3 regions of the Bradyrhizobium sp. 26S5 genome follow, and region 1 is predicted to be linked to each of the others. Evidence: riboswitches for the same ligand, from Rfam matches in the RefSeq annotation. Region 1 holds a riboswitch; each other region holds the start of a gene.
The links. Region 1 has a riboswitch for cobalamin ahead of V5279_RS22370 (ribonucleoside-diphosphate reductase subunit alpha). Riboswitches for the same ligand answer to the same signal wherever they lie in the genome.

Region 1 (10,204 bases):
GTACCGGTGCCGCCAACCAGCACGACGTTGCGTTGTTGGGCGATGAAGCCGCCGCCAGCGAGATCATTGACGAGAGTCTGATTGATCGGCGTGCCGTCGAACTGGAAGTCGGCGATGTCCTTGGCGAGCGGCAGCTTGGCAATGGTGAGCTGGTATTTGATCGACCTGGCTTGCTTCTCGTTGATCTCGGCGTTGAGCAGGTCGCCGACAATGCGTTGAGGCTCGTGCTGGCGCTTGACGGCAGTTGCCATGATCTCGTCGAAGGCAGCCTTCATGCCGTAGAGCTTAAGTTCGCCCATGAGGTCGAAGATTTGGGTTCGTTCCATCAGATGGTCCTCCGGAGGTTGTCGTAGCGGGCACAATCGGCGATCGGTGCATGACGGAGCGTCAGTGCGGCCGGCGTCATGATGTTGGCCGGTGGGGCGGGTTCACGTTGACGGGCCAGGATATTGAGAACGACATCGGCGGAATGGACGCTGTGACTGAGCGCTTCGGCACAAGCCGCTTCCACCGCGGACAGACCGTCAGTCAGCACCGCGGTGAGGATGTCGACCATCTGCCGATTGCCATCGTCGGTGCTGGCCAGCTTGCGCCGGATCCGCTCGATCGCGGCCGGCAGCACCCAGTCTTTGAAGGGAGCACCGTTGCGCAAGGCGCCGGGTTTGCGGGCGAGCACCGGCACATAATGCCAGGGGTCGTAGACGGTATCGCCGCGGCCAAAGGATCGCGGGTGCTCGGCAACGATACGTCCATCCTGACGGATCACGATGCGATCGGCATAGGCTTGAACCTCGACCGGTCGTCCGACTGCACTGGCTGCGACCGAGTACTTGTTGTTGTCGAAGCGCACCAGGCAGGTCTTCGAGACCGATGCTGTCACCGCATGGAAGCCGTCGAAGCGGCCGGCATAGGGAACGAGTTTGGGGCGTTCGGCTTCGAACACGTCCCAGATCGTCTGATCGACCAGCTCCGGATGGCGATGAGCCTTGGCGTAGGCGATGCACTTGTCGAGCAGCCAGGCGTTTAACTCGTCGAGGTTTTTGAACCGCAGCCGCGGCGTGAAGAAGCGCTCCCGGACCAGCCCGACCTGGTTCTCGACCTGCCCCTTCTCCCAGCCCGACGCTGGCGTACAGGCGACCGGATCGACCAGATAGTGGCTGCACATCTGCAGGAAGCGGCGATTGTAGAGACGGCCTTTACCGACAAAGATCGTCTCCACCGCGGTCTTCATGTTGTCGTAGATGCCGCGGGTGCAGGTGCCTTTGAACAGGGCGAATGCCCGGTCGTGGGCGTCGAACACCATCTCCTGCGTCTCCCGCGGATAGGCCCGCACGAACAGCATGCGACTGTGACAGAGCCGAACATGAGCAGCCTTCACCATCACCGTGGTGCCGCTCAGCAGGACCACCTCGTGGCTCCAGTCGAACTGGTAGGCTTCGCCTGGTGCAAAGCTCAGCGGCACATAAGCCGACGCTGTCGAGGTGCCGCGTTCCTTGGTCCACCGTCGGGCGTATCGACGAACCGCATCATAGCCGCCGGCATAACCCAGGCCGCGGAGTTCCTCGAATAGCCGGATCAGCGTCAGCCGTTCCCGCGCCGCCTTGCTCTCATTCCCTGCCAGCAACCGATCAAGCTCGGCACTCCAGGCACCCATCTTCGGGAGCGGCTGCGTCTCGCGCTCGTACCGGAACTCCGTCGCTTGAGAACGAATGACCTTGCGAACCACCTTCCGCGATACGCCAAGTTCTCGGCAGATCGCCTTGATCGGACGACCATCAACAAAGTAGGCGCGACGGATCTTACCAATCGTCTCCACCACCAGCATCCCAACCTCGGCTTCCATGACTCGATGGAAGCCACTGTGGACCCTTATCCCGGGGTCCCGATTGGATGCCGATCACCCCGAAACGGGGTCCTTATTCCATGCCGAAACACACGCAACTGCCGCTGGTGCCGCTTGAACTGTTTGGCATGGGCGTAGCGTCCCGCCATCATCGCGGTGGCCTTGGCGATCCGAGAATAGGATTGCCGCAGCCGCACTCCGTGCTTCCTCGCTAGGCGGTTGAGCCCCTGGATCGCCGCATGCAGCAGCTTGGCATCGGTCGGAAAGGTGATGGCCTTCGGCTGCACCGTGGTGTCGACCGTGACCCGCTCAAGGTCCTTGCCGCGTAACGCGCCGACGTCGTGCGCCACCCGCAGGCTCTCGGCCAATAGCAGTTCCAGTCTGTCGCCGAGCCGCTTGCGCCAATGGCTCAGGTCCGAGCGCTCGTGCGGGAATGCGTGCTGGAAGAACTCTTCGCCAGTGAAGTACTGGAAATACGGGTCGTGGACCCAGCGTTCGCATACCCCCTCATCGGACAGCCCGTAAATGTGCTTGAGCAACAACAGCCCGATCACGAAGCGGGTCTCAATCCCCGGCCGGCCGTTCTCGCTGTAGAGCGGCGCGATCTCGCCGTCGATCCAGTCCCAATCGATCTTGCCGGTGAGCCGGACCAGCTCGTGCTTCAGATTGATGATCTGGTCGAGCCGCGCCCGGAAAAAATCGTTCGCTCCCGTCGTTTTGTGCTTCTTCGGCCGCATCGTGCCCTCCGATGCGGACAGGGAATCATGCTTCGCCCGTCGAGGGAATCTCGAAAACGAAATTGCAAGCTTCCGATGCACAAAACACCAAAACCTTGCAATCTCAGAACGTCATTCCAGCCAAATTACGATTCCAGATCAGTCGCCTGGAAGCTTCTTAACGGGCGACTAGATTCCGCGCCAAAAATTCCGAAAGATATGGTTGTACATTTTTACTGTACATCATTACCGTGTCCGTCGTTGTGGCATTCCATTTTGGGGACGACAATGGCGACCAGCGGGAATTCGATCCAGATCAAAATCTACGCGAAACCATCAGACCCAAACCCTACTCACGTACTTCCTGATGTTCCTTGGTACGCCGGGATTACTGCGTTGCAGGCGACGATCATCGGCGAAGCAATGAATTCCACCAATTTCAGCTTCCGAGTCGAATACCGCTCAATCTACGGCGCGCAGATCGACAGCATCGATGGAGTAGCAGACGGTTCTACGCCGAATTGCTATTGGCTGCTTTGGATCAACGGGAAGGAATCTCCTGTTGGGGCAAGCGAGGCTATTCTGTTCGAAGACTTGACGAACCAGACCGCACTGATCGAGTGGAAGTTTCAGGACGTCACAGTCGCTCCACCAGCCTCGCTCAAGTTGAAAACGGCAGCGCTCTGACACGGGTCAAAGCGCCACCCGTATTCCCTACTCCCAGCTCAACGCGCCGCCGTTCTGATACTCGATCACGCGCGTCTCGAAGAAGTTCTTCTCCTTCTTGAGGTCCATCGCCTCCGACATCCACGGGAACGGGTTTTCCGCCTCGTCGAACACCCGCGCGAGGCCAAGTTGCGCGCAGCGGCGGTTGGCGATGAAGTGCATGTATTGCTCGCAGAGAGCTGCGTTGAGGCCGAGGAAGCCGCGGGGCATGGTGTCGCGGCCGTAGGCGGCTTCGAGTTCGGCGGCGGTTCGCACCATGTCGCGGATTTCCTCCTGGAACTCCTTCGTCCAGAGGTGCGGGTTCTCGATCTTGATCTGGTTGATGACGTCGATACCGAAGTTCAGGTGGATCGATTCATCGCGCAGGATGTACTGGTACTGCTCGGCGATCCCGACCATCTTGTTGCGGCGGCCGAGCGAGAGGATCTGCGCAAAACCCGTGTAGAACCACATGCCTTCGAAGATGACGTAGAACGCGACGAGGTCGCGCAGGAACGCCTGGTCGGCTTCAGGCGTCCCGGTCTTGAAGTCGGGATCGTCGAGATGCTGGGTGTGCTTGATTGCCCACGCCGCCTTGTCGGTGATCGAGGGCACTTCGCGGTACATGTTGAACAGCTCGCCCTCGTCGAGGCCGAGGCTTTCGACAATGTACTGGAAGGTATGGGTGTGCACCGCCTCCTCGAACGCCTGCCGTAGCAGGTACTGCCGGCATTCCGGGTTGGTCAGGTGGCGGTAGATCGCCAACACGATGTTGTTGGCGACGAGGCTCTCGGAGGCCGCGAAGAAGCCGAGGTTGCGCTTGATGGCGCGGCGCTCGTCTTCGGTCAGGCCATCGCGCGACTTCCACAACGCGATGTCGGCCTGCATCGAGACTTCGGTCGGCATCCAGTGATTGTTGCAGCCGGCGAGATACTTCTCCCACGCCCATTTGTACTTTAGCGGCAGGAGCTGATTTACGTCGGCGCGGCAGTTGATCATCCGCTTTTCGTCGACCGAGACGCGGCCGCCGCTGCGATCGATCGTGCCGAGGCCGGTTGGTTCCGGCGCCGGCGTGGTGAGCAGGACCGCAGGCGCCGGTTTGCGGGCGGCGGAGGACGCGTTGTCTGACCAGTCAAGCATGGTGATTTCCTTTTCTTCTCTGCTTACTGGCAGGCTTCGCAGTCGGGGTTGTCGATCGAGCACGCCATGACCGTGGTCAGGTCCGGCGCGGTGACGGCGGAGGACACGTTGACGGTCGAACCGGCGGACATCATCGAGACCGAGGTCACGGCGTTGAGCTTGCCGTCGGTGCCCTTCAGCGTCGACTTCTCCACGTGGGTCGCGGAGCGCGAACGCAGGTAGTAGGTCGTCTTCAGACCGCGGGTCCACGCCAGGCGATACAGCGCATCGAGCTTCTTGCCGGAGGGGTTGGCAATGTAGAGGTTGAGCGACTGGGCCTGGTCGATCCACTTCTGCCGGCGGGAGGCCGCTTCGATCAGCCAGGCGCTGTCGATCTCGAAGGCGGTCGCATAGAGCGCCTTGAGGTCGTCAGGGATACGGTCGATCGAACCGACGCTGCCGTCGAAATATTTGAGGTCGTTGACCATCACCTCGTCCCACAGGCCGCGGGCCTTGAGGTCGCGGACCAGGAACTCGTTCACGACGGTGAAATCGCCGGACATGTTCGATTTGACGTAGAGGTTCTGGTAGCCGGGCTCGATCGACTGCGCGACGCCGCAGATGTTGGAAATCGTCGCGGTCGGCGCGATCGCCATCACGTTGGAATTGCGCATGCCGATGGTCCGGACGCGGGCACGCAGGCTGGCCCAGTCGCGGGTGCTGGAGCGGTCCATGTCGAGGCCACCGCGGGCGTCGGCCAACAGTTCGATCGAGTCGATCGGCAGGATGCCCTGGCTCCACAGCGATCCCTCGAACGACGGATACTTGCCGCGCTCGGCAGCAAGATTCACCGAAGCCGAGATCGCGTAGTACGAGATCGCTTCCATGCTGGTGTCGGCGAACGCCACCGCCGCATCGGACGCGATCGCGATCCGCATCGCCTGCAAGGCATCCTGAAAACCCATCAGGCCGAGGCCGACCGGACGGTGACGCAGGTTGGAACGGCGCGCTTCCGGAATGGTGTAGAAGTTGATGTCGATGACATTGTCGAGTATCCGCATCGCCGTCATCGTCGTGTTCTTCAGCCTGATCTCGTCGAGCGCCCCGTCCTTGATGTGGTTGAGCAGGTTGATCGAACCAAGGTTGCAGACCGCGGTCTCGTCGTCGGACGTGTTGAGCGTGATCTCGGTACAGAGGTTCGACGAGTGGATGACGCCGGCATGGCGCTGCGGCGAACGCAGGTTGCAGGGGTCCTTGAACGTGATCCAGGGATGGCCGGTCTCGAACAACATGGTCAGCATCTTGCGCCAGAGGTCGGTGGCGCGGACCTGCTTGAACACGCGGATCTCACCCCTCGCCGCCTTGGCTTCGTAGAACGCATAGCGTTCCGCGAACGGCTTGCCGTAGAGGTCGTGCAGATCGGGCGTCTCGTCCGGCGAGAACAGCGTCCATTCGCCGTCGGCGGCGACGCGCTGCATGAACAGGTCGGGCACCCAGTTGGCGGTGTTCATGTCGTGGGTGCGCCGGCGGTCGTCGCCGGTGTTCTTGCGCAGGTCGAGGAATTCCTCGATGTCGATGTGCCAGGTCTCAAGATAGGCACAGACTGCGCCCTTGCGTTTGCCACCCTGGTTGACGGCGATCGCGGTGTCGTTGGCGACCTTGAGGAACGGCACCACGCCCTGGCTCTCGCCATTGGTCCCCTTGATGTGGGCGCCCAGACCGCGCACGCGGGTCCAGTCGTTGCCGAGGCCGCCGGAATACTTCGCCAGCAGCGCGTTGTCCTTGACCGACTTGAAGATGCCATCGAGATCATCGGCCACGGTGGTGAGGAAGCACGACGAAAGCTGCGGCCGCAGCGTACCGGAGTTGAACAGCGTTGGCGTCGAGGCCATGAAGTCGAACGATGACAGCAGATTGTAGAACTCGATGGCGCGCGCCTCGCGGTCGATCTCGCGCACGGCAAGGCCCATCGCGACGCGCATGAAGAATGCCTGCGGCAGTTCGATGCGGTTGCCGCGCTCGTGCAGGAAATAGCGGTCGTAGAGCGTTTGCAGGCCAAGGAACTGGAACGACAGGTCGCGCTCCGGCTTCAGCGCCGCCGCAAGCTGGGGCAGATCGAATCGTGCGAGGTCAGCGTCGAGCAGTTCGGCCTTGATGCCGGTCCTGATATAGGCCGGAAAATACTCGGCATAGCGCGTCGCCATGTCGGCCTGCGAGGCGTTGGCCGGCGTGCCTTCGACATAGGACAGCACTTCGGTGCGCAGCTTGTCGAGCAGCAGGCGCGCGCTGACATAGGCGTAATTCGGCTCCTGCTCTACCAGAGTACGGGCGGCCATCACGGACGCAAGCGCAAGTTCGTCCTGGCTGATGCCGTCGTAGAGATTGCGATGGGTTTCGGCGAGCACGGCGGCGGCGTCGACGCCTTCGAGGCCGGCGCAGGCTTCGTTGGCGATCAGAGCAAGCCGCGCATTGTCCAGCGGCACCTTGCTGCCGTTGGCGAGCGTGACGTTGAATTGCGGACCGGCCTGCGGCTTGACGGCCTCCTGCTCGGCACGCTGCCGGGTGCGCTCGTCGCGGTACAGCACGTAGGCGCGCGCCACCTTGTGGTGCTCGCTGCGCATCAAGGCCAGTTCGACCTGATCCTGCACGTCCTCGATATGGAAGGTACGGCCTTCGCTCATGCGGCGCGACAGCGCGGTGACGACTTCCGCCGTCAACTGCTCGACCACTTCATGGACGCGACGGGAGGCTGCTGCGGTGTGGCCCTCGACCGCGAGGAACGCCTTGGTCATCGCGACCGAAATCTTGCTGGCGTCGAAGCGCGACACCGTCCCGTTGCGGCGGATCACCTGCATCGGAAGCTCGGCTTCCGGCGCGGCATGTGAATCTGGACGCAACTGAATGACTGGAGTGGCTTTCGCCAGTTCGCGATCGAGAGACAAAGACATCGGCAGGCCCCGTGGTAGAAATGCAGTTGTTATGGGGGCTGGATTTGCGACAGGCGCCAGATCGCATGGCCGGCGAACGCCGGGCATGGCAAACGAGCAACCGCCGGACACCCCGCCCGTGGACGTTCTGATGTCACGGCAGGTCTCCTGGCTCGCAGGTCATCGCCACGCCCTGTCTTCCCAATGCGCACGGCGCACCAGTGACTTAAATCGGGAGTGACTCACTGCTTACAGTTGCGGGGGCAGCGCCGGAATCTCGCAGCACGTGCGATTCACCGACTTCCCTCTTAGTCACCAAATCTTGCGATCCGGTGGAACCATGACAGCTATATGTGGTGATATTCGTCCCGAAGTGTCAATGGGCGGTTAATGCCTTTACGCAAAAAACCGCCTCGCAAGACAGTTCGAAGACAACTTGGCCCCGTTATCCACATTGGGGACCGTTTGAACTTCCGTGTTCCTACGGAACGAGACGGGAAAAGGCGCTGATGAGACTGCACCGATTCTGTCGGAGCCCGATAGAGACGTTCTCGACCACGTCGATGCGCAAGCCTGATTCTCAATTCAATCGGACTGACCTGCCGAGGCGGACCCACTCGCAAGATCCGCCTTCCGCCAGTTCTCGATGATCTCCGGGTTTTTCCAAAGCCGTGCGACTACATCGGGTGAATAGGTCCACAGCCGAATTTTCTGGCCGCGATCGATGTAGGAATTGCCAGCAGCCGGAAGGCGACCGTCTTTCGTCCAGCGTTGACGCTCAAGCGGAGTGAGAAGCAGGATCTCTTCCAACATTTTGATCGTGATCTTCTCGTTGCGGAGGCGATCGAGTTTTTCGTCGATGCGCGAGATGAAATCCGAAACGGCGTTCATGTCGGCCATCAAGAAATGCGCGGTGACCCCTCCATCCTTTGTCTCGACCGCGTCGGCAAACCGCTTCAGTTGCGTCCTGACCAACCTGATCGATTGACTAGCGCGGCGATGCGAGCCCACGGTCAGATCAGTATTCGGAACAAAGCGCACAGAGATCGCTTCGCCCTCGTGTGTAACGTCCAAATATTGACTCTCGATTGAGCGGACAGTCCCCACGGTCAATACCCCACGACACAAAGGTAATGAAAATCATAGTTTCACGATCGGGATAGAGACAGCAGTAATCTTCGCCAGCCAATTAGAATTCCCGTGATCGAAAAAAGGAAGCCCAGCGTACAAAGCCCGACGACGATCAGCGTACGGGTTGCCGGGTGCTGCACGAGAACCGGAAACTCAAGCGTGTGAAGCGCTTGGTAAGCCCAGCGATACGCGCGACGCGAGGAGTCCAGGCGCTGCAACACCATGCCGTTGACGCTGTCGACATCGAACCAGACGTCGCCGCATATCGTACGATAGACAGGCGCCGAAGGGAGTTGTGATGCAGCCTCATAGGCGTCGTCGGCCGGCACGGCCCCCGGCGCGCCGCATCCAGGCGCCAAGCGCGACATCAGGCCGGTGACATCGTCCGCACCCAGAAGGCCGGTCGGATCAGATGCCGCTACGCCCGACCGAACCAGCATCTGTTTGTCGAGCGCCACGCGGTCGCGCCGAAACTGCTGTCCGCCAAATGCGAACCACTCGACTTCACGTGCACCTGGCGAGACCGGGGGCCAAATTGACGATGCCAGGCCCGCAATGTCGACCCCGGTGACCGCTACCGCCGCTTCAGCGTCAGTCAATTGCCCGCGCGAAAATAGCCGTCCATGATCCATCGAAAGCCATCCGCTGACGATCCACGTGAGCAGGAAAACGGCTGCTGCCAGTCCGACGACATGATGTAAGGCGTGCCAGCCGCGATACGGCGTCGTCAGGTGGCCCTGCCGCCGCTTCAGACGTGCGATACCCAGGATCGCGCCAAGCAAGGCGGCGATCGACGCCAGAAACGATGCCGTCCAGACCACCCAATCCCATGCAGCCCAATTTCGCCGCAGAACCGTTGGATAAATCCAGTGCAACACACTGCCCGCGTAATTCCATAGCCGCTCGCGGGAGTTCGTGACCAGCACCACCTCGCCGGTGTTCCAGGCCACGTAGAGTTCATCGCCGTCGGCGTTGCCGAGCGCGACGCGAAACAGCGGCCGATAGCGATCGAAACCGTTCGGCACGGACCACTGATCGTAGTCGTTAAGGCTGACCGATAGGGATGGTGCCGTCATCCCGCGGTTGCGGGCATACCGATCGACGACGGCCCGCGCAGCGTCAGGCGATACGATCGCGGCATCCTTCGCATCGATTGCATTCACTGACCTCGCGGCCGATCGGCCGGAGACAATGTAGACTGGACCGTCCGACCGCTGAACCAACCGTACACGCAACACATCGGCGACGCCGGCGGCCTTGATGGCGTCGGCCGGCCCGATCAAGTTCTTGGCGTCGATCGGAGAGAGGCCCGCGAACCGGTCCGCTTCCTTCAACGACGGAAATGGCACGAAGTGCATCACCATTCCCGTCGCGAACCACATCGCAAACAAAAGTGCGAACGCGAACCCCAACCAACGATGGAGCAGGACAATCGCGCTCAGCATGCCGAAGTCTCTCCCTTTGAAGGCAGCGGATGCTTCATAGGTGCGTAAGGCTTCCGGCAGTAACCGGATGTGCCGTGAGTTTCGAAATACCGGTTAGATTAAAGTTTGGTGGTTTACACACTAGTTTTTTCTGAAATGCTTAGACAATGGAGCCGCGGGACACGCCGAAAACGGTTGCCCAGGCCAGCCCGGCTAGGAGCACCAGCATCAACCCGATCTTCGACCAGATGCGGTGGTTGTTTTCGTCGGCTGATATCTCGCGCCACTTCCAGCGGGGAAGAGATTCCACATCACCGACCGTCGTCGCGCGGTCGTTAG
Region 2 (10,204 bases), 3.4 Mb from region 1:
GGCCATAAAGTGAGGCAAGTACAGCGCGGGGGTCGATTTCATTTGCGCCAGCAGCCCTCTCGAAGAGAGTGACGCGCGAGATTGCATCGATCGGGCCGACCTCGAGCGCGGCTTCGCTCGCAGGATCAATTGTCAGATCCTGAGCGGATGCGTCTCGCCACGACGCCTGTTTCGTGGCGCCATCTGCATGAGCGCCCGCGACTTCGATGTGGTCGGCTTTCGGGGTGGTCGGGCCGTTGACCGATGCATGCTCCCCCGCGTCATACCCCTGCGACAAGGGGCCGGACCCTACAGGGTGCTGGGGCAGTCGGGCCATAGGCTTCTCCTTTCTTCCTGCAGGGCGAAAACATTAATAGGGAAGTGCAGCGAAGCGGCCGTTCCGACTGAGCAGCACTCGTCCATCCTCGATTCGATCGACGGTCCATCCATTGCTCAGCAGCGCTCCCACGAAATACTTCTGGCCGCCGATAAGAAGATAACGTTCGCTTCCGCGCCAAACCGCTTGGACCGAGATTGAGGGCGGCGCCTTTTCGTCCTTGACGGTGACCGCGTTCACAAGGGCAGGAGTTCCGTTGGTTTGATGATCAAACCATTGCTGGATTTCCTGCCATTTTGCGCCAAGGGCTGGGGTTACGGTTCCTTCCGCGGTCACGACGCCGTGCCCCGAACCGACCTTGATATTAAGAAGGCCCCCTCGTTCAACCTCCTGCCGCAGCAATTCGGCAGTTGCATCAGCGGCCTTCGCATCCAGACGATTGATGGCTGGTTTGGCGGCAATGTCGGCCACAGGCGATGCGTCTGTGCTCGGCGGCACTGCGTTATCGTCAGGGGCGAATATGGGCGAGACGGCGCCGATCGCCATGGAGCTGAGCAAGACGAGGCTGAGCACCACGATCCAGATAAAAGAGCGGTTGCTTGAGCCACCTTGCGGCAAATCTTGCGTCGACCAGCGAATGGACATGGCGCCGACATGAACGACGGCAGGAAGAGGAACACTAACGCGCTCGCCTGGGGGCATATTCTCGCGGCCGTCCAGTCTGATATTGGCTGCAAGGGCCTCGATCTCGATCGAATTGGTATGCGGGGTGATGCGAAGGTGGCGCGGTTCGAGCCCTTGTTCAAAGAAGATCAAATCGGCATCGAGGCCGCTGCCGATGAGGCTGGCCCCAATAGCGGTTTTGCCCCTAAGCCCGGCATAGAGTCCCGATAAGACCTCAAACTCGAGAGAAATCGATTCGCTCACGGATCATCTCCTGAATAACGAGACAAGCCGTACGGCAGTTCGCCGCACGGCTCTTGCAGAGTTCGTCATTCACTGCGCGGACACGGTAGCGACTCGGTGAGCCAACCGCCTTGCAGATTTACTGGACGCGTTCGTCGGCGACCTTCTTCTCGGAAGAGAGCTCGGTCGTAATTCTGCGCATTGCCACGGCCTGGGCCTGAACTTTTTGGCTAACACGCTCGAACTCAGCCATCTGGTTCTGGAAACCGGCATCCTGGGTCTGCTGAGTAGCAGGAGCGGCACCGTTACCGCCAACACTATTAACCGCCATGTCTATTCACCTTTCTTTGTCGTGTGTCGTAGTTGTGGCCTGCTACGTCGGGCGGGCCGATGATACGATGGCAGGAATAGAAAGAAAGACGTGCTCGCCCCCCAGACTGCTCAGGCTCAGCTCTGCGTTCTTGCCGAGACCATCGGTCTTGGGCTGTACGTTGCTCGCTTCAGCGTTCTTGTTGTCGGCAGCTTTGTCGGGGTGACTATCTTCGGACCCCAGCTTGTGGATCACCTTTCCAAAGGCGTGATCAAGGGCCCCGCCCACGGCGGAACCAATCGCAGCTCCGGCAGGTCCGCCCAACCGTCCGCCGGCAGCGCTTCCGATCATTTCTCCAATCATCGACTTCTCCTATGCTCGTCTTGTTACGCTCAATAGACGACTCCTCGCCTACAGTTCAGCGGCCTCATGCTAGGAGTGCTACCTTTCGAGAAGCTGACGAGTCTCGCGTTCCAGAACATTGGGCGGCACTTTGCAGAAGCTCATCACCTGCTGACAGCTTGCAAGCTTCATTTGCCTCCCTGGCCGCGCGTATGATCATCCTGACGCCGAGCCGATATCGGCGCGGCGAACGTGCCTGCGCGTCAGGCGCAATTCGTTGGTCTGGTGAAGCTTGCAGCGAAGCTCTGACGGGTGTGCGTGGTCCGGCGATCAGGCCCGGTCGCTGGGCCTACGGCCGGGTTGTTGCGTTTGTCGGTGAGCGTTGCTGCAGAGACTGATGGTGTGATCGCTGGCACTTAGAGATTGCATCGATAGCGCGCGACGGGGGGGGGGGGGGGGGGGGGGGGGGGGGGGGGCTGGTCCGACGGGGCGACTGGCGGCTTCGCGGTGAGACCTCGTCGCTTATTGAGGCCTCGCAAGGAACAGGGCCTGCTCAGTGTAGCTGACATCGGACAGTCGATCGTCGGCTGCGAGACTGCATGTTACCGGTGATCGGCGAGCGTGGATATTCCCTAAAGGTGGCCTGTCGTGGAAGGCGGCTGCGAGCAATCATGCGATCCCCAGCCCGTGTCTGCTGACGAGGGCTGTGATGTTCAGTCGATGGTTTGTTGTCGTCAGCTTTTCGACAGGTACTGCTGGTACAGTCTTGGGACTTGGATGTGTGCGACATGCTCGTGCCAAACCGACGAGAGGAGGGGGTGGGGCTCATCAGGGTTGCCGGCGCCGGCAGCGAGAAGCATCCATTCGCTCCCCATCGGGCAGGGGTGCGTTCTAAAATGGTTCCTAGTTGATTGAGCGCAACGCTCGCAATTTTACCGCTTTCTTCGATGCAACAGGAGTGAACTAAATGGCGTATCTTCCCGTGGCCGGTCTCCCCGTGGTCGGCGCACTCGATTCGACGGTGAATGGAGTGGGGTCTGACGGGGTGGTTGCCAGCCCCGCTTTCGGCGCGCTGTTGGGGCAGTATGCCCCGGCGGGTGCCTACCAGTACCTGCCGGCAGGTGCTGCCGTCGTTGTCGCTCCGGTGGTCGTCGCTCCAGTTGTGGCTGCTCCCATGTACATGATGGCGCCGCCGCCTCCTCCTTCCATGCTGTTGAGCCAGCAAAGTTCGGGTTTGGAGCCTTCCGTCGATCCGGTATGGACGCATGAGGTCAAGGATGGTAAGGCCACGATCAACCTCGGCGACAAATATACGATCACGGCCGATGAGAAGGATGGCACCTGGACCGTTCGCAACAACCAGACCGGCCATGTCACGAAGATCCATGGCGATCCCCATGTTGACGCGGACGGGGATGGCAAGGATGACTTCGACTTCAAGAAAGATATGACCTTCCAGCTCGACGATGGGACCAAGATTACCGTCAATAATGTCGACTACGGTAATGGTGAGGCCATCTCCTCAAAGTTGACCATTACGAACGGTCACAACGCGATGGTTGTGGAGGGGCTCGGCGACGACAAGGATGGCAAAAACAATCTGAGGGTGACTCAGTCCAATGCTGGCATGACTCTTGATGAGCTGACACCCGATGGTGCCCAGGCGATCCATGAGAGCGGCCAAGGCTGGGTCGATGGCGCCGGCGGCGTGGTGAATCAGGCGAGTATCGATGCCGGCGAACAGGGTCGCGCGCCGGGCAGCTACCAGTCTGCAAGCGCAACGCCTGCCACTGCAACACCCGTGTTCTTCGTTCCTCCTCCACCGCCACCTCTTGCGATGGTTCCGCTTGCCGTCGCTCAGGCGCCAGCGCCGTCATCTCAGCCAGCGCCGTCATCTCAGCCAGCGCCAGTGTGGTCGCACGAGGTCAAGGACGGCAAGGCGACGATCAACCTTGGTGATAAGTATACGATCACAGCCGATGAGAAGGACGGCACCTGGACCGTTAGGAACAACCAGACCGGCCATGTCTCGAGGATCCACGGCGATCCTCACGTCGATGCTAATGGCGACGGCAAGGACGATTTCGACTTCAAGAAAGGTATGACCTTCCAGCTCGACGACGGCACGAAGATCACGGTGGACACGGTCGATTATGGCAAAGGAAAAACCATCTCCTCGAAGCTCACCATCACCAACGGCGACAATGCCATGGTTGTGGAGGGGCTCGGTGACGACAAGGATGGGAAGAACAATCTGAAGGTCACGCAGTCTAATGCTGGGCGGACGCTTGATCAGCTGACGTCCGATGGCGCTCAGACAATCCATGAGACAACTCAGGGGTGGGTTGACAACTCCGGACGCAAGGTGACGCAGGCGGTGATCAACCACAATGAGAACCCGGATGCGCCACCGGATTTCAAGACGATGATGCACGAGAGCATGTTCCAGCGCATTTTCCATCGCCATGCACAGCCGGCATGAGGCCCGATCCCGGGGCGTGTCGGAAACTCGTGGAAGCGGGCGCTAGCGCCCGCCTTTCATTTTCGCCAAACGGCCGCGAGAAGGGCAGCTTGGCGATCTATCGATTCAGGATCGACGGTAACAGTCAGATTGTCTCGGCAATCGCAGCCTTCGCCCCGACAAACGGGCGGAGGGCCTCCAGGCCCGGCTACCCGGCCAGAATTGCTGTGGCGCGTTCCCGCCCGTTGTCGGCGATGGAGGCGCTGCACAGGAACGGTGCTCTCAGGTTTGTCTGCATGTCAAAGTCATGCCGACGCAAGCGTCGCAGTGAAAATCCCGTCAAGATCGCAAATTGGATTGAGGGCTGCCTCGATGGCGCGATCTACCCTCGGCTCAAAAGCACAAGCCCTGCCTCGCGTTGAGCTCTGCCTGTCTTTAGCCTCCGAAGCCGGGCGTGAACCCTTGCGCCCCCCGAACATCCATCAGCTTCTCAGGAAGCCGGAGGCGCTATGGGCTTTGAGCATCGCCATTCCCGTCAAAGTAAGCTGCTAGGGACGTTAAAAGGAAATCGCAGCAGCCCGCCGCCAAAAAGATCCCGGTGCATTCGGATTCGCGGGACCCGCTCGCAGCTCGGATCTGAGATCATTGAATGCGCATCTAATTGGTGGCACGTGCCAAGTTTCACTTGGCACGTCTTCGATTCGATTACTACGCGGGCTGTATCTCTATGTGGCGCCGAGCTTCGGCTCACCCATCATCAAGCTCGCTCATGGCCTCATCCATATCCGACTGGGAATCGCTTATGACTTGCGTGGCGACGGAAACGAGAGCCTTTTCGAATGCTCGGCGCAGTAGCGCTGCACGCGTGTCATCGCCGCCGCTCTCGGCGGTGTCGGAGGGGGCGCCAACCTGCGGCGCTGTTGCATTAATATCGGCTGCGTTCATGTCGTAACACCCGGATAGCGGCGTCGCCGCGAGATGACCTATCCGCTTCATGCTAGCAGGGACAGCTTGCGAAAAGCTGACTAAGATCGAGCCTCCTTGGCGGCTTCATCCATGACCACGCAAGTGAGGACAACCGTTGTGCCGGCACGGTCATTACTGCGATCGGAGCTCTGGTAAATCATGGCGCCAAAACACTTGGCCACGTCAGCAAGCGCGACGGCGACTGTTGCGCGTTGAAGGCTCAGTGGTACCACAAGCATTTGTGGAGCTATCGCGCTCGATCTGGCGCGCGCGGCAAGCCACCGAGATCGCACGATCATGGCAGGACGCACCTCACGCCAGTTCCACAAGAAGAGCAACACCTTGCTGGCGCAGCTCGATCGCATTCTCGACCGCTTTGAATTGCAAGCCAAACGTTGCGCGTCATGAGATTATCCCTCGCCAGCATCGCCCAGAACCTTCGCCGAACGGATTCCTATCCAACGCGGACTCGCATAGGCACCCGTCATCGCGACGGAGCATCGAAATCAAAATGCTGCCACTCTTTTCACAGAATGGGCCGAAGCAGGGGGGGGCATTTGCTCGAACACAGCGTTGCGGGCCCGGACCCGGAGCGGACGTGGCGTCCTGCGTCTCGACTCCCCTGCCACAAGCCTTGACGAATCTCGACGCGCGGCGTCTGTATGTAGATCTGCCACGGTCTTCCATTCTGCATCTAGTAGGGTGGAAGCTAAGAGAGAACCCGGTGCGCCGGTAACGGCTATTCCGGGGCTGCCCCCGCAACTGTAAGCGGCGAGCGGTTGTCATAATGGTCACTGGCCGCGACAGCACCGGGAAGGCCGACAGCCGCAGCGACCCGCGAGCCAGGAGACCGGCCGCGACAGAATAGAACGTCCTCGGGCGGGGTGCCCCGTGCGTCGCTTGCAGCCTGGGACGTTTGACCCGTCTCCTCGCAAGTCGTGCGCGTGGCTTCACCCCCTAACATCGCGGGGTTGCCGATGTCGCCGTCTTACGATTTCAATCAGCATGGTCATCTAATTGAGTGGCCGAGTGTGCGGCCGTGGCCGGCGCGGCCAAAGTCTGCCGCGCCTCAGCGGTGTGTTGTGCCGCCGCCGTCATCGCCTCCGCTGCCGCGGCCTCTCGCGCCATTGCCAAAGCCGTCCGATCTCACGCTCGATCGATCGCGCGACGGCCTGCTGACCGCGTTCGGCAAGCTAACGCGCCGATCGTTCTGCTCGTCGGCGAAAGCGTCCAGGACATGTTCGCGCGGGTGTCCTGTGCCTTCGCGGACGATGTTGCGCACGCCCAACGTCTCTATGACGCGATGTCTCGGCTGTGGTTCATGCCAGCCACGCCGGTGCTGTCCAATGGCGGCACCACGCGCGGCCTGCCAATCTCGTGCTTCCTTAACTCGGTGTCGGACTCGCTCGAAGGCATCGTTGGCACCTGGGACGAAAACGTGTGGCTTGCCTCCAACGGGGGCGGTATCGGCACGTACTGGGGCAATGTTCGCTCGATCGGAGAGAAGGTGAAGGGCGGCGTCAGCTCAGGCGTCATCCCGTTCATCCACGTCATGGACGGCCTGACGCTGGCGATCGGCCAGGGCTCGTTGCGGCGCGGCTCGGCGGCGGTCTATCTCGATATCCAGCATCCCGAGATCGAGGAGTTTCTCGAGATCCGCAAGGCGTCCGGCGACTTCAACCGCAAGAGCCTCAACCTGCATCACGGCATCAACCTCACCGACGAGCTCATGCGTGCCGTGGGCGCCGGCACCGCGTTCGCTCTGCGCAGCCCGAAGACGAACGAGGTCGTCCGCGAGATCGACGCGCGACAGCTATGGCAACGCATTCTTGAGAACCGGTTGCAGACAGGCGAGCCTTATCTCTTGTTCATCGACACTGTGAATCGCGCGCTTCCCAAGCACCAGCGCGAGCTCGGTCTCAAGGTCTCGACCTCCAACCTGTGCAGCGAGATTACGCTCCCGACCGGCATCGACCATCGCGGCGAGGAGCGCACCGCGGTGTGCTGTCTGTCATCGCTCAACCTCGAGACTCGGGACCAATGGAATGAGGAACCCGGCTTCATCGAGGACGTCATGCGCTTCCTCGACAACGTGCTCACCCACTTCATCACGACGGCGCCGGAGGGTATGAAGCGGGCCCGCTACGCCGCCCTGCGCGAGCGCTCCGTCGGACTTGGCGTCATGGGCTTCCACTCGTTCCTCCAGGCGAATGGCATTCCAATGGAGAGTGGCTTGGCGAAATCATTCAATCTAAAGATGTTTCAGAAGATCCGGGGTGATGCCGACGCGGCATCCGTCGCCCTTGCTCGCGAGCGTGGCCCGTGCCCGGACGCCCTGGAACGTGGCGTGATGGAGCGCTTCAGCCAGAAGATCGCGATCGCGCCGACTGCTTCGATCAGCATCATCTGCGGCGGCACCAGCGCATGCATCGAGCCGATCCCGGCCAACATCTACACCCACAAGACGTTGTCTGGTGCCATCTCGGTACGTAATCCTCATCTGACCAGGGTACTGATCGCCAAGGGCGCCGACACCCCGGTGACCTGGCAGTCGATCATTGCGCAGGAGGGGTCGGTCGCCCATTCCGACATTCTGTCGGAACACGAGAAAGCGGTGTTTCGCACCGCTTTCGAGGTCGACCAGCGCTGGATCGTCGAGCTTGCAGGCGACCGGGCCGCATTCATCTGCCAGAGTCAGTCAATCAACCTCTATCTGCCGGCCGAGGTCGATAAGTGGGATCTCCACATGCTGCACTGGACGGCGTGGAAGCGTGGGGTGAAGAGCCTTTATCACTGCCGTTCAAAATCGATCTCGCGCGCGGCGTTCGCCGGCAAGATCGTCGACGATGACGAGGCCGCGCCGCGGCAGCTGCCTGCGCAGCGCACCGATTATGAGGAGTGCCTCGCATGTCAATGATCGATCTCTCGTGTGTCGATCCGCGCACGCTGATCGGCAAGGGACGCGTTGGTCTCCTTGACTCGATGGGCAGCTATGACGTTGATCGCTACGCTTGGGCCTACGAGTTCTGGAAGCGTCAGCAGCAGACGCATTGGATGGCCGAGGAGGTGCCGCTCGGCAACGACCTCAAGGACTGGGCGTCGGACCGCGTCACCGCCAGCGAGCGCGCGCTGCTCACCCAGATCTTTCGCTTCTTTACTCAGTCGGACATCGAGGTCGGTGACAATTATCTCAAGCGATACATCCCGATTTTCCAGCCGCTCACCGTCCAGATGATGATGGCGGCCTTCACGAACATGGAGACGGTCCACATCAACGCCTATGCGCTGCTGCTCAAGACGCTCGGCATGCCCAAGACCGAGTTCGAGGCATTTCGCAGCTATGCGCAAATGCGCGCCAAGGCGGACTACATGCACGAGTTCGGCGTTGACACCGTGGCCGATGTCGCGCGCACCCTGGCTATGTTCGGCGCCTTTACCGAAGGCATGGCGTTGTTCGCGAGCTTCGCTATGCTGCTCAATTTTCCGCGCCACAACAAGATGAACGGCATGGGACAGATCGTAAGCTGGTCGGTGCGCGACGAGAGTCTCCACTGCGAGGGCGTCATCAAGCTGTTTCACGAATGGCACCGCGAGACCGGCGCCGTGACGCGCTCGGTCCGTGACGACATCGTCGATGTCGCCAGAACGATGGTAAAGCTGGAGGAGAACTTCGTCGATCTCGCCTTTGGCCTGGGCAAGATCGAGGGCATGCGTCCTGAGCAGATCCACGCCTACGTCCGTTATGTCGCCGACTGGCGACTGACCCAACTCCGGATTGCCCCGGTTTTCGGCTTCTTCAAGGCGGAGGAGGATGGGTTCACGCAGCTCAAGCCGCATCCGCTGCCTTGGCTCGTCGAGATTCTCAATGGCGTCGAGCACGCCAATTTCTTCGAGCAGCGCGCCACGGAGTACTCCAAGGCGGCGAGCCGAGGCAGCTGGGGGACGGCGAGGACGGGGTGTGGGCGGCTTTCGGCCGTATGTAGGCAGCCGGAACAGCATGCGTCCGTTCATACATCTTGGAGGTTCGCGGAAGTCCTCTGCTGCGGCTTCCGGCGGCACAGCGGACCTCAAGCGGCATCATCCACGCCGCTCGAAAATCATAATGGGGAACACCCGCCCACGGGGCTGATGTACGAAAGTGAAGTCTGATCTTGTGCTGAGTTGCTTCGGTGCGGCAGACTTCGAAAAGGCGATCACAATCGTTGCAATTTGCAGATTGGCGAGACGTCCGTCCCGCATACGGAACTCGGAAAGTTCTGGCGGTACAACTTCGGAAGGCCGAGCCTGAGATGGTCCGGCGTGCGAAGGCCGGGCGTGAGAGGGGCCGGCGGAGGATGGCCGGCGTGCGAGGGATTTTTATCCATATCCTGCCATAGCAAATCTTGGTCGAAATCAGGATGCGCCTCGATCGCCTGAGCGATCGTCTGCTGCGAGAGGTGATGCGGGGACGGTTCTGGTGCTGGATCTGCACCGAGCGCAGCCGGCGCATGCGAATCATCCTCCCAACGCAAGCCTGGCGAATAGGGTTGCGCTATATCCAGGTACGGCGAATAAGGGTGCCGAGCATCCAAGTACGGCGAATAGTGACGGCCTGCGTCCAGATATGGCGAATAGGGCTCCCCCGGCAGCGCGGGCGAGGCGGTACGATGTGGCGCAGCACCACCCTGAGCGCCGTTGAGCTGCTGCTCAAAGCCGGTAGCGTCCGTGGGCGGTAGCGGTGAATTGGTGTCCGGGCTCGTGTTCGATGGTCCGAATTCGTTGAAATCCATCTGTCACTCCCGCATGATGGAGCAGCTCGAGCAATGCGAAGGCTCCTGTCCTGCGAGACCGAAGCAGCTGTTTCGGAGGTTCGCGTTGATCTTCAAGCTCTCCTGGATGCACACGTCTGGCGCGGTCGATGCGA
Region 3 (10,204 bases), 1.3 Mb from region 1:
GACCAGCCACGCATCGTCGAGACGCCCCGCCGAGGCGAGCGCGCGTCGGATCTTCCTGAGATTGCGGCCGGTCTTCATGACGACGAGCGCGTCGGAACTCCGCATCCTCAGTTCGAGCTCCGCCTCCGGCAGCGTGCCCATCAGCACGGTGGTCACGTCGTCGGCAAGCGCGATCGGCTGGCCGACCGAATTCCAGCAACCCGCCATGCCGGGAATGCCGGCGATCACCTCGATCTCGACACGCGCCTGCAGGCGCGAATGCAGGTGCATGAACGAGCCGTAGAAGTAGGGATCGCCCTCGCAAAGCACGACGACATCGATCGCGCGCGCAAGCCGCGCCAGGCGCTCGGCCCATTCGTCATAGAATCCCGCGAGCAGCCGCGCATAGTCCGGACTGTCGAAAGCGATCTCAGTGGTGACGGGATATTCCATCGGATATTCGCTAACGTCGGCGACGAGCAACCCCTCCACGATGCGGCGGGCCTGACCCAGCTGGCCCTTCTTGCGGAAATAGGCGACGTGCTTTGCGGCACGCACAGTGCGATCAGCGCGTACGCTCATCAGGTCCGGATCGCCTGGGCCGAGGCCGCAGCAGATGATGCGTCCCATCTACTCGCTCCGGCTCGCCAGTGCGTTGACGGCGGCGACCGTGATCGCCGAACCACCGAGACGTCCCTCGACCGTCAGCGCCGGCGCGTGCGGTGCGGCCATCAATGCCGTCTTGGACTCAGCCGCGCCGACAAAGCCGACCGGACAGCCGATGATCGCCGCCGGCCTTGGGCAATCGGGGTCCTCCAGCATGTTGAGGAGATGGAACAGCGCAGTCGGCGCATTGCCGATCGCGACGATTGCGCCGACCAGATGCGGCCGCCACAGCTCGAGCGCAGCAGCGGAGCGCGTATTGCGCATCGATTGCGCGAGTGCGGGAACCTCGGGATCACCAAGCGTGCAGATGACAGCATTGCCGGCCGGCAGCCGCGCGCGCGTAATTCCTTCAGACACCATGCGCGCGTCGCAAAGGATCGGCGCCCCGTTCTGCAAGGCGGCACGCGCGCTCGCGGCCATGCCGGGCGTGAAGCGGACATGCGCTTCCAGCCCCACCATGCCGGCGGCATGGATCATGCGCACGACCACCGGTTCTTCGTCCGGCGTAAAGCGGCCAAGGTCGGCCTCGGACCGGATGGTGGCAAAGGACTGCCGATAGATCGCAGCACCGTCGGTCTCATAGATGTGCGGCATCAGCGGCCTCCCAGCAGCACGGAGGGATTTGCGACGATGCCGGCGCCGGTCAGCCCACGCATGACGGGCTCATCCCGGGTCGAGCCACGACGGATCAGATCGAAGCCTTGGTTCGTAGCCACGAGGGTGACATCCGCAGAGCCGGAATGCGCACATCCCTTGGCGCAACCGGACACGTGAAGCCGGGCATCGGCCGGAATATGCCGCACCAGCGCCGACGCCAGCGCGCGCGTGTCGGCATGCGCCTCGCCGCAGCGCGGCGCACCGCTACAGGCGATCGCGCGGAGCGCCGGATCGTCGACCTCGGTGACGATGTCGGCCCCACCGGGCATCTCGCGCATCCCCTCCGCCAGCAGCATCCGCCACGGCGTCACGCGGAGAGCCTGCGCGCAGCCGGCGAGATGGCGCAGCGTCTGCTGCGGCATGAGCCCGAACGCAACGCCGACCATCGCACCGGACGAATAGAGTCCGGGAACGGCGTCTATCGATCGCGGCGCCGGCTCGACATCGCCGCGCAAGGATTCGGGCAGGCTCGCGCCGCCGGCGAGATAGGCCGCCATCCGTCGCCTCTCACCTTTCGCTCCGCCGGAAGCGATGAACCACTCGGCCAGCGCCAACGCGACCTGCACGGCCTCGCTCCGCGTGACGGAAAGCCCGAGCTCGGCGCCATCGGCGCGCACCAGCAGGCCGCCATTGCGATCGCGCTCGATCCTGATATCCGCAGACGCGCCAGCCAGCACCCGCTCGCTGCCATCATCGATTGCGAAACCGAACTTGGTCGGAAGATCGAGCAAAGAACCGGCGAGCACCCGCTCAAGCTCGGCGGCGAGCGCGCGCGTATCGTCGCCGGTGGCCCAGAATGGCGTCACCAGAATGTTGCGCTGCGCCTCGATGTCGGCATCCGTATCCAGCAACCCGAGCTCGCCAATTCCTTCGATCAAGCGCGGATAACCTTCATCGCTGACGCCGCGGATCTGCAGATTGGCGCGGCTGGTCAGATCGATCAGGCCGTTGCCGTGTCGTGCGGCCAGATCGGCGATTCCCGTTGCTTGCGTTGCCTCGAGCCGTCCGCCACGCGGGCGAATCCGCACCACGAGGCCGTCGCCTGATAGCATCGGCCGCAGCGCGCCGGGACACCAGCCCTTGATCGCAACAGCGCTCATGAGGCCTCCTGCAATGCCGCCGCAATCGAATTGCGCCGCGTCTGCCAGAGCGACGCCTCGTGCAACCGGGTAAAGCAGGTTTCCATCGCAGCCAGGGCAGCCGGGTTCTCGCGCGCCATGAAGCCGCGAACGTCGTCATTGCCGAGCGTCGCGTCGTAGTAGAGGTCGAACAGATGCGGCGGCACCGCGTCGGCCAGATGGGCGAACGCCGCCATGTGCTCCAGCGTCGCCGTGATCTCGGCGGCACCTCGGAAGCCATGGCGCATCATGCCGGCGATCCATGCGGGATTGGCGGCGCGCGCACGCACCACGCGCGAGATTTCCTCGGTCAACGAGCGCGCATGCGGCTGATCCGGCCGCGTCGCGTCGAGATGATAGAGCGCCGGGACCTCTGCGCCAATGCGCCGGGCTGCCGCCGCGATGCCGGCTTCATGCGCGGCATAGTCCGCCGCCAGCAGCAGGTCGGTCTCGGGCAAGTCCTGGGTATGGACAAAACTGTCGGCCGCCGCGAGCCGCCCCTCGATGCCGGCGCGATCGGGCCGCATCTCGCCGTCGGATGCAAACGCCCAGGACGACGCCGACAGCCAGGCTTCGCCGGCCGCATCGCGCGCTTCCTGGGTGAAGACGTCCGGAACCGACGCGATGCCGGCGCCATAGTGTCCCGGACGAGGCCCGAACACGCGCGACATGCGTTCGCTGTAGGGATTCTCCTCCCCCTCATCGCTGCGTTCGGACAATGCTTCCGTGGCCGCCTCGAACAACTGGGCAAGCCCCGAAAAGACGTCGCGGAACAACCCCGACACGCGCAGCGTGACGTCGATGCGGGGACGACCGAGCTCTGCCGGCGCGATGATGTCGTAGCCAACCACGCGGCCCGATCCGTGATCCCAGCGCGGCGCAATGCCGGCGAGATGCAGGGCCATCGCAAAATCCTCGCCGGCCGTGCGCATCGTCGAGGAACCCCAGAGGTCGACGACGAGCCCTTTCGGCCAGTCGCCGTGATCCTGCAGGTGACGGCGCAGCAGCTCTTCGGCGAGCTTCACGCCCTGCGCATGCGCCGACGGCGTCGGAACCCCGCGGGGATCAACGGCAAACAGATTGCGTCCGGTCGGCAGCACGTCGCGGCGCCCGCGATAGGGTGACCCCGAAGGTCCCGGCGCGACGCGCCGGCCAGAGAGCGCATCGCGTAACGCAGCCTTCTCCTTCGCACCGCAAGCGCCCTGCCCGAATATGTGCAGGCCGTCACCGAACTGGCTCTCCTTGAGATCGCAGACGAAGCGGTCGATCTGCGGAATCGCCTCGGCCGCGGAGACCGACGCAGCGAGACCAAGATCGTCCTCCAGCCCGGCCAGCCGCGCTTCCTCGCGGATATCGGCAATCAGGCGCTGCCGCCGTGCCGGATCGAGACCGTCCGCAGTCGAATATTCATCGAGTAAGCGCTCGAGCCTGCGCAAGCCTTCCGGCACCGCCGCCAGCGCGAGCGGCGGCGGCAGATGACCGATCGTCAAGGCGCCGATCCGCCGCTTGGCCTGCGCCGCCTCGCCGGGATCGTTGACGATGAAGGGATAGATGACGGGCAGATCACCGATCAGCGCCTCGGGCCAGCACGCGGACGACAGCGCGACCGACTTGCCGGGCAACCATTCCAGTGTGCCGTGCGCGCCCATGTGCACGACGGCATCGATGCCCTGCTGCCTGAGCCACAGATAGAACGCGACATAGGCATGACGCGGCGTGCGCGACAGATCGTGATAGTCGGCATCGCGATGGCCGATATCACCGCGCTCCGGCTGAACGGCGATGATCGACTTGCCGCACTGGATTGCCGCGAATTGAAATTCGCCGTCACGACAATCGGGATCGTCCTCCGGCGCGCCCCATGCACGCGCGAGGTCGTCCTGGAGCTGTGACGGAAGGCCGGAGATGGCCGCGCGATACCCGGCCACGTCCCATGTCAGTTTCCGGTGCAAGAGCGCATCGCCCAGCAACGCCACCGGCTCGAGATCAAAGCCCGCGGCCGCGAGATCGGCCCGCAACGCCTCGACCGAGGCAAGCGCATCGAGGCCGACGGCATGCGCGATCTGGTGCGGACGGCCCGGATAGTTCGACAGCACGAGCGCGAGTTGCTTCTCCTGCGCGGGCTTGTCGGCAAGCCGATGCCAGGCTGCCACGCGGGCGGCAATTGCTGCGACGCGCCCGGCATCCGGCCGATGCGCAAGATGCGCGAATTGCAGATCGGGATCGCGCTCGCTCGCCGACTTGAAGCTCACCACGCCCGCAAACAGGCGGCCGTCAACCTCCGGCAACACCACATGCATCGCGAGATCGCCGGGCGACAGACCGCGGAGCGACTCGGCCCAATCCTCGCGCCGCGCCGTCGACAAGGCGACCTGGAACACCGGACATGAAGCGGCATCGAACGGCGTGGTGCCGTCATCGCCGGCCGCGGAGAATGCGGTCGCATTGACGATGGCGGCTGGAGGGCATTGCGCGAACTGAGCGCGCAGCCAATCGGCCACGCCTGCGGCCTTCAACGAGGCGACGAACACGCCGTAGGCGTCAAAACCTTTCTCGCGTAGCGCCTCGACCAAGGCATCGACCGGCGCGGTGTCGCCGGCCGCGAGATAGGAGCGATAGAAGGTCACGAGTGCCCGCGGCCGGCCACCCGATGCCGGCAACGCTGCGACAACACCGCGCCGCGGATCGTAGACGCCGATCTCCGGCAGATCGATCTCGCCGACGACAGGCCCGGCATAGAGCCCTGACGCCAGCGCCACTTGCGCGATCACGGCCTGGGCGGCGACAGGCCCCCCCTTGTCGCACAGCACCTTAAGTCGCCGCAGCGTCGAGACCGGCAGCGTGGAAAATTCGTCCAGCCGCAGATCGTCGCGGCCATCCGCCGGCAACACCACCAGGGCGATATCGCGCTCCTTTGCCAGGCGATGCACCGCGGCCAGCCCGTAGGACCAATAGGGCTCACCGCCGATCAGCCGCACCAGGATGCCGCGCGCGTGCGACAGCGTCCGCTCGATATAGGTATCGACCGACAGCGGGTGGCGCAGCTCCGCGAGATTGGCGAGCCGCAGCGACGGCAGCGCGGCGCGGCCCCGCCGCCAGCCGGCCGCGAAGGCAGCGAGATCGCTGTCGGAAAACGACAACACCACGAGATCGGCCGGATCCTGGCCGAGGTCCCTTGGTGTCGCGGTCTCCTCAAGGCCGCGGCTCTCGCGGAAGACGACGTGCATCAGACACCTAGTCGCGCCCTGATCGCAGCTTCACTGATGTCGCCGTGCTCGCCGATCACGACCAGCTTCGACTGCCGCGGCCGTGTGCCCCAGGGCATGTCGAACTGATGCCGCACGCGTTCGCCGACGGACTGCACGAGCAGCCGCATTGGCTTGCCTTCGACTGCGATATAGCCCTTGGCGCGCAGCACGTTCTGCTCGCGGGCCAGCCCCTTGATCGAAGCCACGAGTGCCTCGACATCCGAAACCTCGGGAAGATCGATCACCACGGAGTTGAAATCATTGTGCTCGTGCTCGTCCTCGCCATCGTGGTGCGACGGCCGCGACGCGAGATCATCCTCTGCCGCGGCCTCGAGCCCCAGGATCACGCGCGCATCGACGGCGCCGTCGACGATCGGCAACATCGGAACCTCGCGCGGCATTTCAGCGGCAATCACCGCTTTGGCCGCCTTGATCCCTTCCGCTCCGGCGAGATCGGCCTTGGTCAGCAGCACGATATCGGCACAGGCGATCTGGTCCTCGAACACTTCGGACAGCGGCGTCTCGTGGTCGAGATTGTCGTCGGCCGCACGCTGTGCATCGACTGCTGCGGGATCCGGCGCAAAGCGGCCGGCCGCGACCGCTTCCGCATCGGCCAGCGCGATCACGCCATCGACCGTGATCCGCGAGCGGATTTCCGGCCAGTCGAACGCCTTCAGCAGCGGCTTCGGCAGCGCCAAACCTGACGTCTCGATCACGATGTGATCGGGCCTCACGCGTCGCGCCAGCAGTTGCTCCATCGCCGGGATGAAATCGTCGGCGACGGTGCAGCAGATGCAGCCATTGGCGAGTTCGACGATGTTCTCGGTCGGGCAATTGGCGTCGGCGCACGACTTCAGAATCTCGCCGTCGACGCCTTCGCTGCCGAATTCGTTGACCAGCACCGCGAGCTTCTTGCCATTGGCATTGCGGATCAGATGCTGGATCAGCGTCGTCTTGCCGGACCCGAGAAATCCGGTCACGACCGTGACCGGAATTTTGGCGAGCGTGTTCATTCTGCGGCCTCCGGGACGACGGCAAGGGGTGGAATGCGGGCGAGCGATTGCTTGCGGAAGATTTCCGGACGGCTGCGCCACGGCACGATGCCGTCAGGCGCGGCCGCATAGGCGGAGGCACCGGCGATCACATCCCTGGCATTATCAGCGGACAGGCGGCCGTAGACATAGGACCACCGCCCCGGCGCGCTGAGCGCGACCGAGCAGCCCTGGCTGCAAGCCGAGAGGCATTCGACGGGAACAAGATTGACGTCATCGGGCACGCCGGCCTCAACAAGCGCGGCATGCAGGCGCGCACCGGGCGCGATCTCACCTTCCGCCAGCGTCTGGCCGGCGCGGCAGGTGATGCAGACATGAAGTGTAACGCTCATCGCCCATCCTGGATTGACAGCGGGAGGCGAAGAGGCACACGAACCGATGTGAATGGGTTCGTTCCCCGTCGCGGAACACCCCGTCCGCCGGTCTCACTACACGTTGCGTTGGCAGGTCTCCCGGCTTGCGGAGCAGGATTTCTCCCTCGATGCCCACCTTCCCGATTCTCGACAAGGAATCAGTGGCTTTTGGGCATCTCTCCGGTCACGGTCGCGGGGGCGGCTGCTTTTCAGGCCCACCTTGAGCCCTATCGCATTCCCTCTTCGCCTGTCGTAGGACAGGAACCAACGCGGGCCCACCATTCGTCCGTGGCTCGAACTTGTCAAGCCGAAGGAATGTCATGATTTCTGAAGAAAACGGCGCCGAAGACGAGGTCGGCAGCAGCGAGGTTTCGCTGGATGCGCGCCACGCGACCAAGATGGCGAAGAAAAAGGTCGCGCGCGACAAGATCATGGCGACCAAGAGCGGTGAAAGGGGTCTGATCATCGTTCATACCGGCGCCGGCAAGGGAAAATCCTCTTCGGCCTTCGGCATGATCGTGCGCTGTGTGGCGCATGGCTTTCCCTGCGCGGTGGTGCAGTTCATCAAGGGCGCCTGGGATACCGGCGAGCGCCGCCTGCTCACCGGGCATTTCGGCGAACTCTGCCAATTCCACGCGATGGGCGAAGGCTTTACCTGGGAGACGCAGGATCGCGCGCGCGACATCGCGGCGGCCCAGGCCGGCTGGGAAAAGGCCAAGCAGCTGATCGCAGACCCGAGCTTGCGCATGGTTGTGCTCGACGAGATCAACATCGCGCTGCGCTATGACTATCTCGCCATCGCCGATGTCGTCGAGTTCCTGACCACGTCAAAGCCGCCGATGACGCATGTCGTGCTCACCGGGCGCAACGCCAAGGAGGAGCTGATCGAGATCGCCGATCTCGTCACCGAGATGACGCTGGTGAAACATCCGTTCCGCTCCGGCATCAAGGCCCAGCCGGGCGTCGAGTTCTGACTGTTATCGCCATGGCGCGTGCATTGATGATCCAGGGAGCCGGTTCGGACGTGGGCAAGTCGCTCATCGTCGCGGGCCTGGCGCGCGCTGCCAGTCGGCGCGGCCTGCGCGTGCTGCCTTTCAAACCGCAGAACATGTCCAACAACGCGGCTGTGACCATCGACGGCGGCGAGATCGGACGTGCGCAGGCCCTGCAGGCGCTCGCCGCCGGTGTCGAGCCGCACACCGACATGAACCCGGTGCTGCTGAAGCCGGAGAGCGATGTCGGCGCCCAGATCATCGTGCACGGCAAACGGATCGCGACCGCACGCGCGCGCGAATATTCCGCTATGAAACCGTCGCTGATGGGCGCGGTGCTGGAGAGTTTTGGGCGGTTGAAGGATCGCGCCGATCTGGTGCTGGTCGAAGGCGCCGGCAGCCCCGCCGAGGTCAATCTGCGTAAGTCCGATATCGCCAATATGGGCTTTGCACGCAAAGCTGACGTCCCCGTGGTGCTGGTCGGCGACATCGACCGCGGCGGCGTCATCGCACAGCTCGTCGGTATCCAGGCGGTGATCGATCCCGAGGATGCCGCGATGATCCAGGGCTTTGTCATCAACAAGTTCCGAGGCGATCCGACGCTGTTCGACGACGGCTACCGCCTGATCGAATCCCGCACCGCATGGCGCGGCTTTGGCGTGCTGCCCTGGTTCGTCCGCGCCGGCGAGCTTCCGGCCGAAGACGCGCTCGGGCTCGGCGAGGCGCGCAAGCCCGGCCAGTGCAAGATCGCCTTCCTTGCGCTGTCGCGGATCGCCAATTTCGACGATCTCGATCCGCTGAAGCTCGAGCCCGGCGTCGATCTCGTGATGGTACGGCCGGGCGAAGCCATCCCGGGTGATGCGAAGCTCGTCATCCTGCCCGGCTCGAAATCGACCCGCGGCGACCTCGCCTTCCTGCGCGCGCAGGGCTGGGACATCGATCTCGTGGCGCATCATCGCCGCGGCGGTCATGTCCTTGGCCTCTGCGGCGGATATCAGATGCTCGGCGAGAGCGTCGCCGATCCCGACGGGATCGAAGGTCCCGCCGGCGAAACGCGCGGCCTCGGACTTCTTGATATCACAACTGTCATGACCGAGCAGAAGACGCTGACACGCGTCAGCGCGGTGCATGCCGCTACCAGTCAGCCGATCAGCGCCTATGAAATCCATATCGGGCGCACCGACGGTCCGGATCGTATCAGGCCATTTGCGTCGCTCGACGGCGCCGCTGAAGGTGCCGTTTCCGCCGATGGTCGCGTTCACGGCAGCTATCTGCACGGCCTGTTCACGTCTGACGAGTTTCGCAAGGCCTTCCTTGCAAGGCTCGATATTCCCGCGGCCGACCAGCCGTACGGCGCCCGGGTCGAGAGCGCGCTCGACGCGCTCGCCGAACACATCGAGACCCATCTCGATGTCGAAGGCCTGCTCGCGCTGGCGCGCTAGCGCGTGATGAGATGAGTTTGAGTTGGAACGGCGTCGAAGGTTCACCTCTCCCTTGGGAGAGGTCGATTTGCGCAGCAAATCGGGTGAGGGGCTACGGACTATCGAGAGAGCGAGAGCCCTCACCCGGATTGCTTCGCAATCCGACCTCTCCCCGATGGGGAGAGGTGGACCGAAATCGCGGCGAGCTGATTCCACCCAATCGTATCGCGCGTTAGACGATCAGCGCGACAGCACGGCAGACAGCCGAGCCCATTCGGCTTCGCTGCCGGGCAGACCGAGGCGCAACCATCCCGGCCGCTGCTGAAACACGCGCGACCAGATCAGCCCATGGGCAAGCTCGTCCTGGGCGACCAACGCATCGCCGGTTTCGTAGAGACGGAACAGCGGCGTGCCACCGACCAGGGTCCAGCCCTGCGATCGCACCGCTGCATCGAGCCTGACGCAGTCGGCCGCCAGCCGTGCGGCCGTCGCCTTTGCCCAGTCGTAATCGAGCAATGCACGCCGCCCGATCGCAATCGCGGCCCCCGAAACCGGCCATGGGCCCGCCATCGCCGCAAGCGCGCCGATGTCCGGCTCACTGCCGATCGCGAAGCCGAGCCGCAAGCCGGCAAGCCCGTAGAATTTGCCGAATGAGCGCAGGATCACGAGCCCCGCTCGTCCGGCTTCCGGTGTGAGCGACAGGTCCGGCACGGCATCC

Region 2: another riboswitch for cobalamin. It lies ahead of V5279_RS06780 (ribonucleoside-diphosphate reductase subunit alpha); the one in region 1 lies ahead of V5279_RS22370 (ribonucleoside-diphosphate reductase subunit alpha).
Region 3: another riboswitch for cobalamin. It lies ahead of V5279_RS16050 (DUF1636 domain-containing protein); the one in region 1 lies ahead of V5279_RS22370 (ribonucleoside-diphosphate reductase subunit alpha).

What each region holds. Positions count from the first base shown of each region.
Region 1 covers NZ_CP145948.1:4,824,674-4,834,877, reverse strand. The annotation lists gene istB (IS21-like element helper ATPase IstB) at 1-326, opposite strand, end outside; gene istA (IS21 family transposase) at 326-1,825, opposite strand; partial or broken gene V5279_RS22385 (transposase) at 1,927-2,580, opposite strand; gene V5279_RS22380 (DUF4430 domain-containing protein) at 2,848-3,246, shown strand; gene V5279_RS22375 (ribonucleotide-diphosphate reductase subunit beta) at 3,274-4,404, opposite strand; gene V5279_RS22370 (ribonucleoside-diphosphate reductase subunit alpha) at 4,428-7,331, opposite strand; cobalamin riboswitch at 7,452-7,668, opposite strand; gene V5279_RS22365 (hypothetical protein) at 7,896-8,384, opposite strand; gene V5279_RS22360 (PepSY domain-containing protein) at 8,459-9,886, opposite strand; gene V5279_RS22355 (DUF3526 domain-containing protein) at 10,026-10,204, opposite strand, start outside.
Region 2 covers NZ_CP145948.1:1,413,868-1,424,071, forward strand. The annotation lists gene V5279_RS06750 (hypothetical protein) at 1-316, opposite strand, end outside; gene V5279_RS06755 (SctD/MshK family protein) at 350-1,243, opposite strand; gene V5279_RS06760 (hypothetical protein) at 1,362-1,553, opposite strand; gene V5279_RS06765 (hypothetical protein) at 1,596-1,895, opposite strand; gene V5279_RS06770 (DUF1521 domain-containing protein) at 2,842-4,356, shown strand; gene V5279_RS06775 (hypothetical protein) at 5,083-5,280, opposite strand; cobalamin riboswitch at 5,961-6,174, shown strand; gene V5279_RS06780 (ribonucleoside-diphosphate reductase subunit alpha) at 6,539-8,218, shown strand; gene V5279_RS06785 (ribonucleotide-diphosphate reductase subunit beta) at 8,209-9,450, shown strand; gene V5279_RS06790 (hypothetical protein) at 9,495-10,070, opposite strand.
Region 3 covers NZ_CP145948.1:3,479,320-3,489,523, reverse strand. The annotation lists gene V5279_RS16075 (precorrin-2 C(20)-methyltransferase) at 1-609, opposite strand, end outside; gene V5279_RS16070 (precorrin-8X methylmutase) at 610-1,239, opposite strand; gene cobG (precorrin-3B synthase) at 1,239-2,402, opposite strand; gene cobN (cobaltochelatase subunit CobN) at 2,399-5,647, opposite strand; gene cobW (cobalamin biosynthesis protein CobW) at 5,647-6,681, opposite strand; gene V5279_RS16050 (DUF1636 domain-containing protein) at 6,678-7,052, opposite strand; cobalamin riboswitch at 7,146-7,357, opposite strand; gene cobO (cob(I)yrinic acid a,c-diamide adenosyltransferase) at 7,394-8,047, shown strand; gene V5279_RS16040 (cobyric acid synthase) at 8,059-9,507, shown strand; gene cobD (threonine-phosphate decarboxylase CobD) at 9,727-10,204, opposite strand, start outside.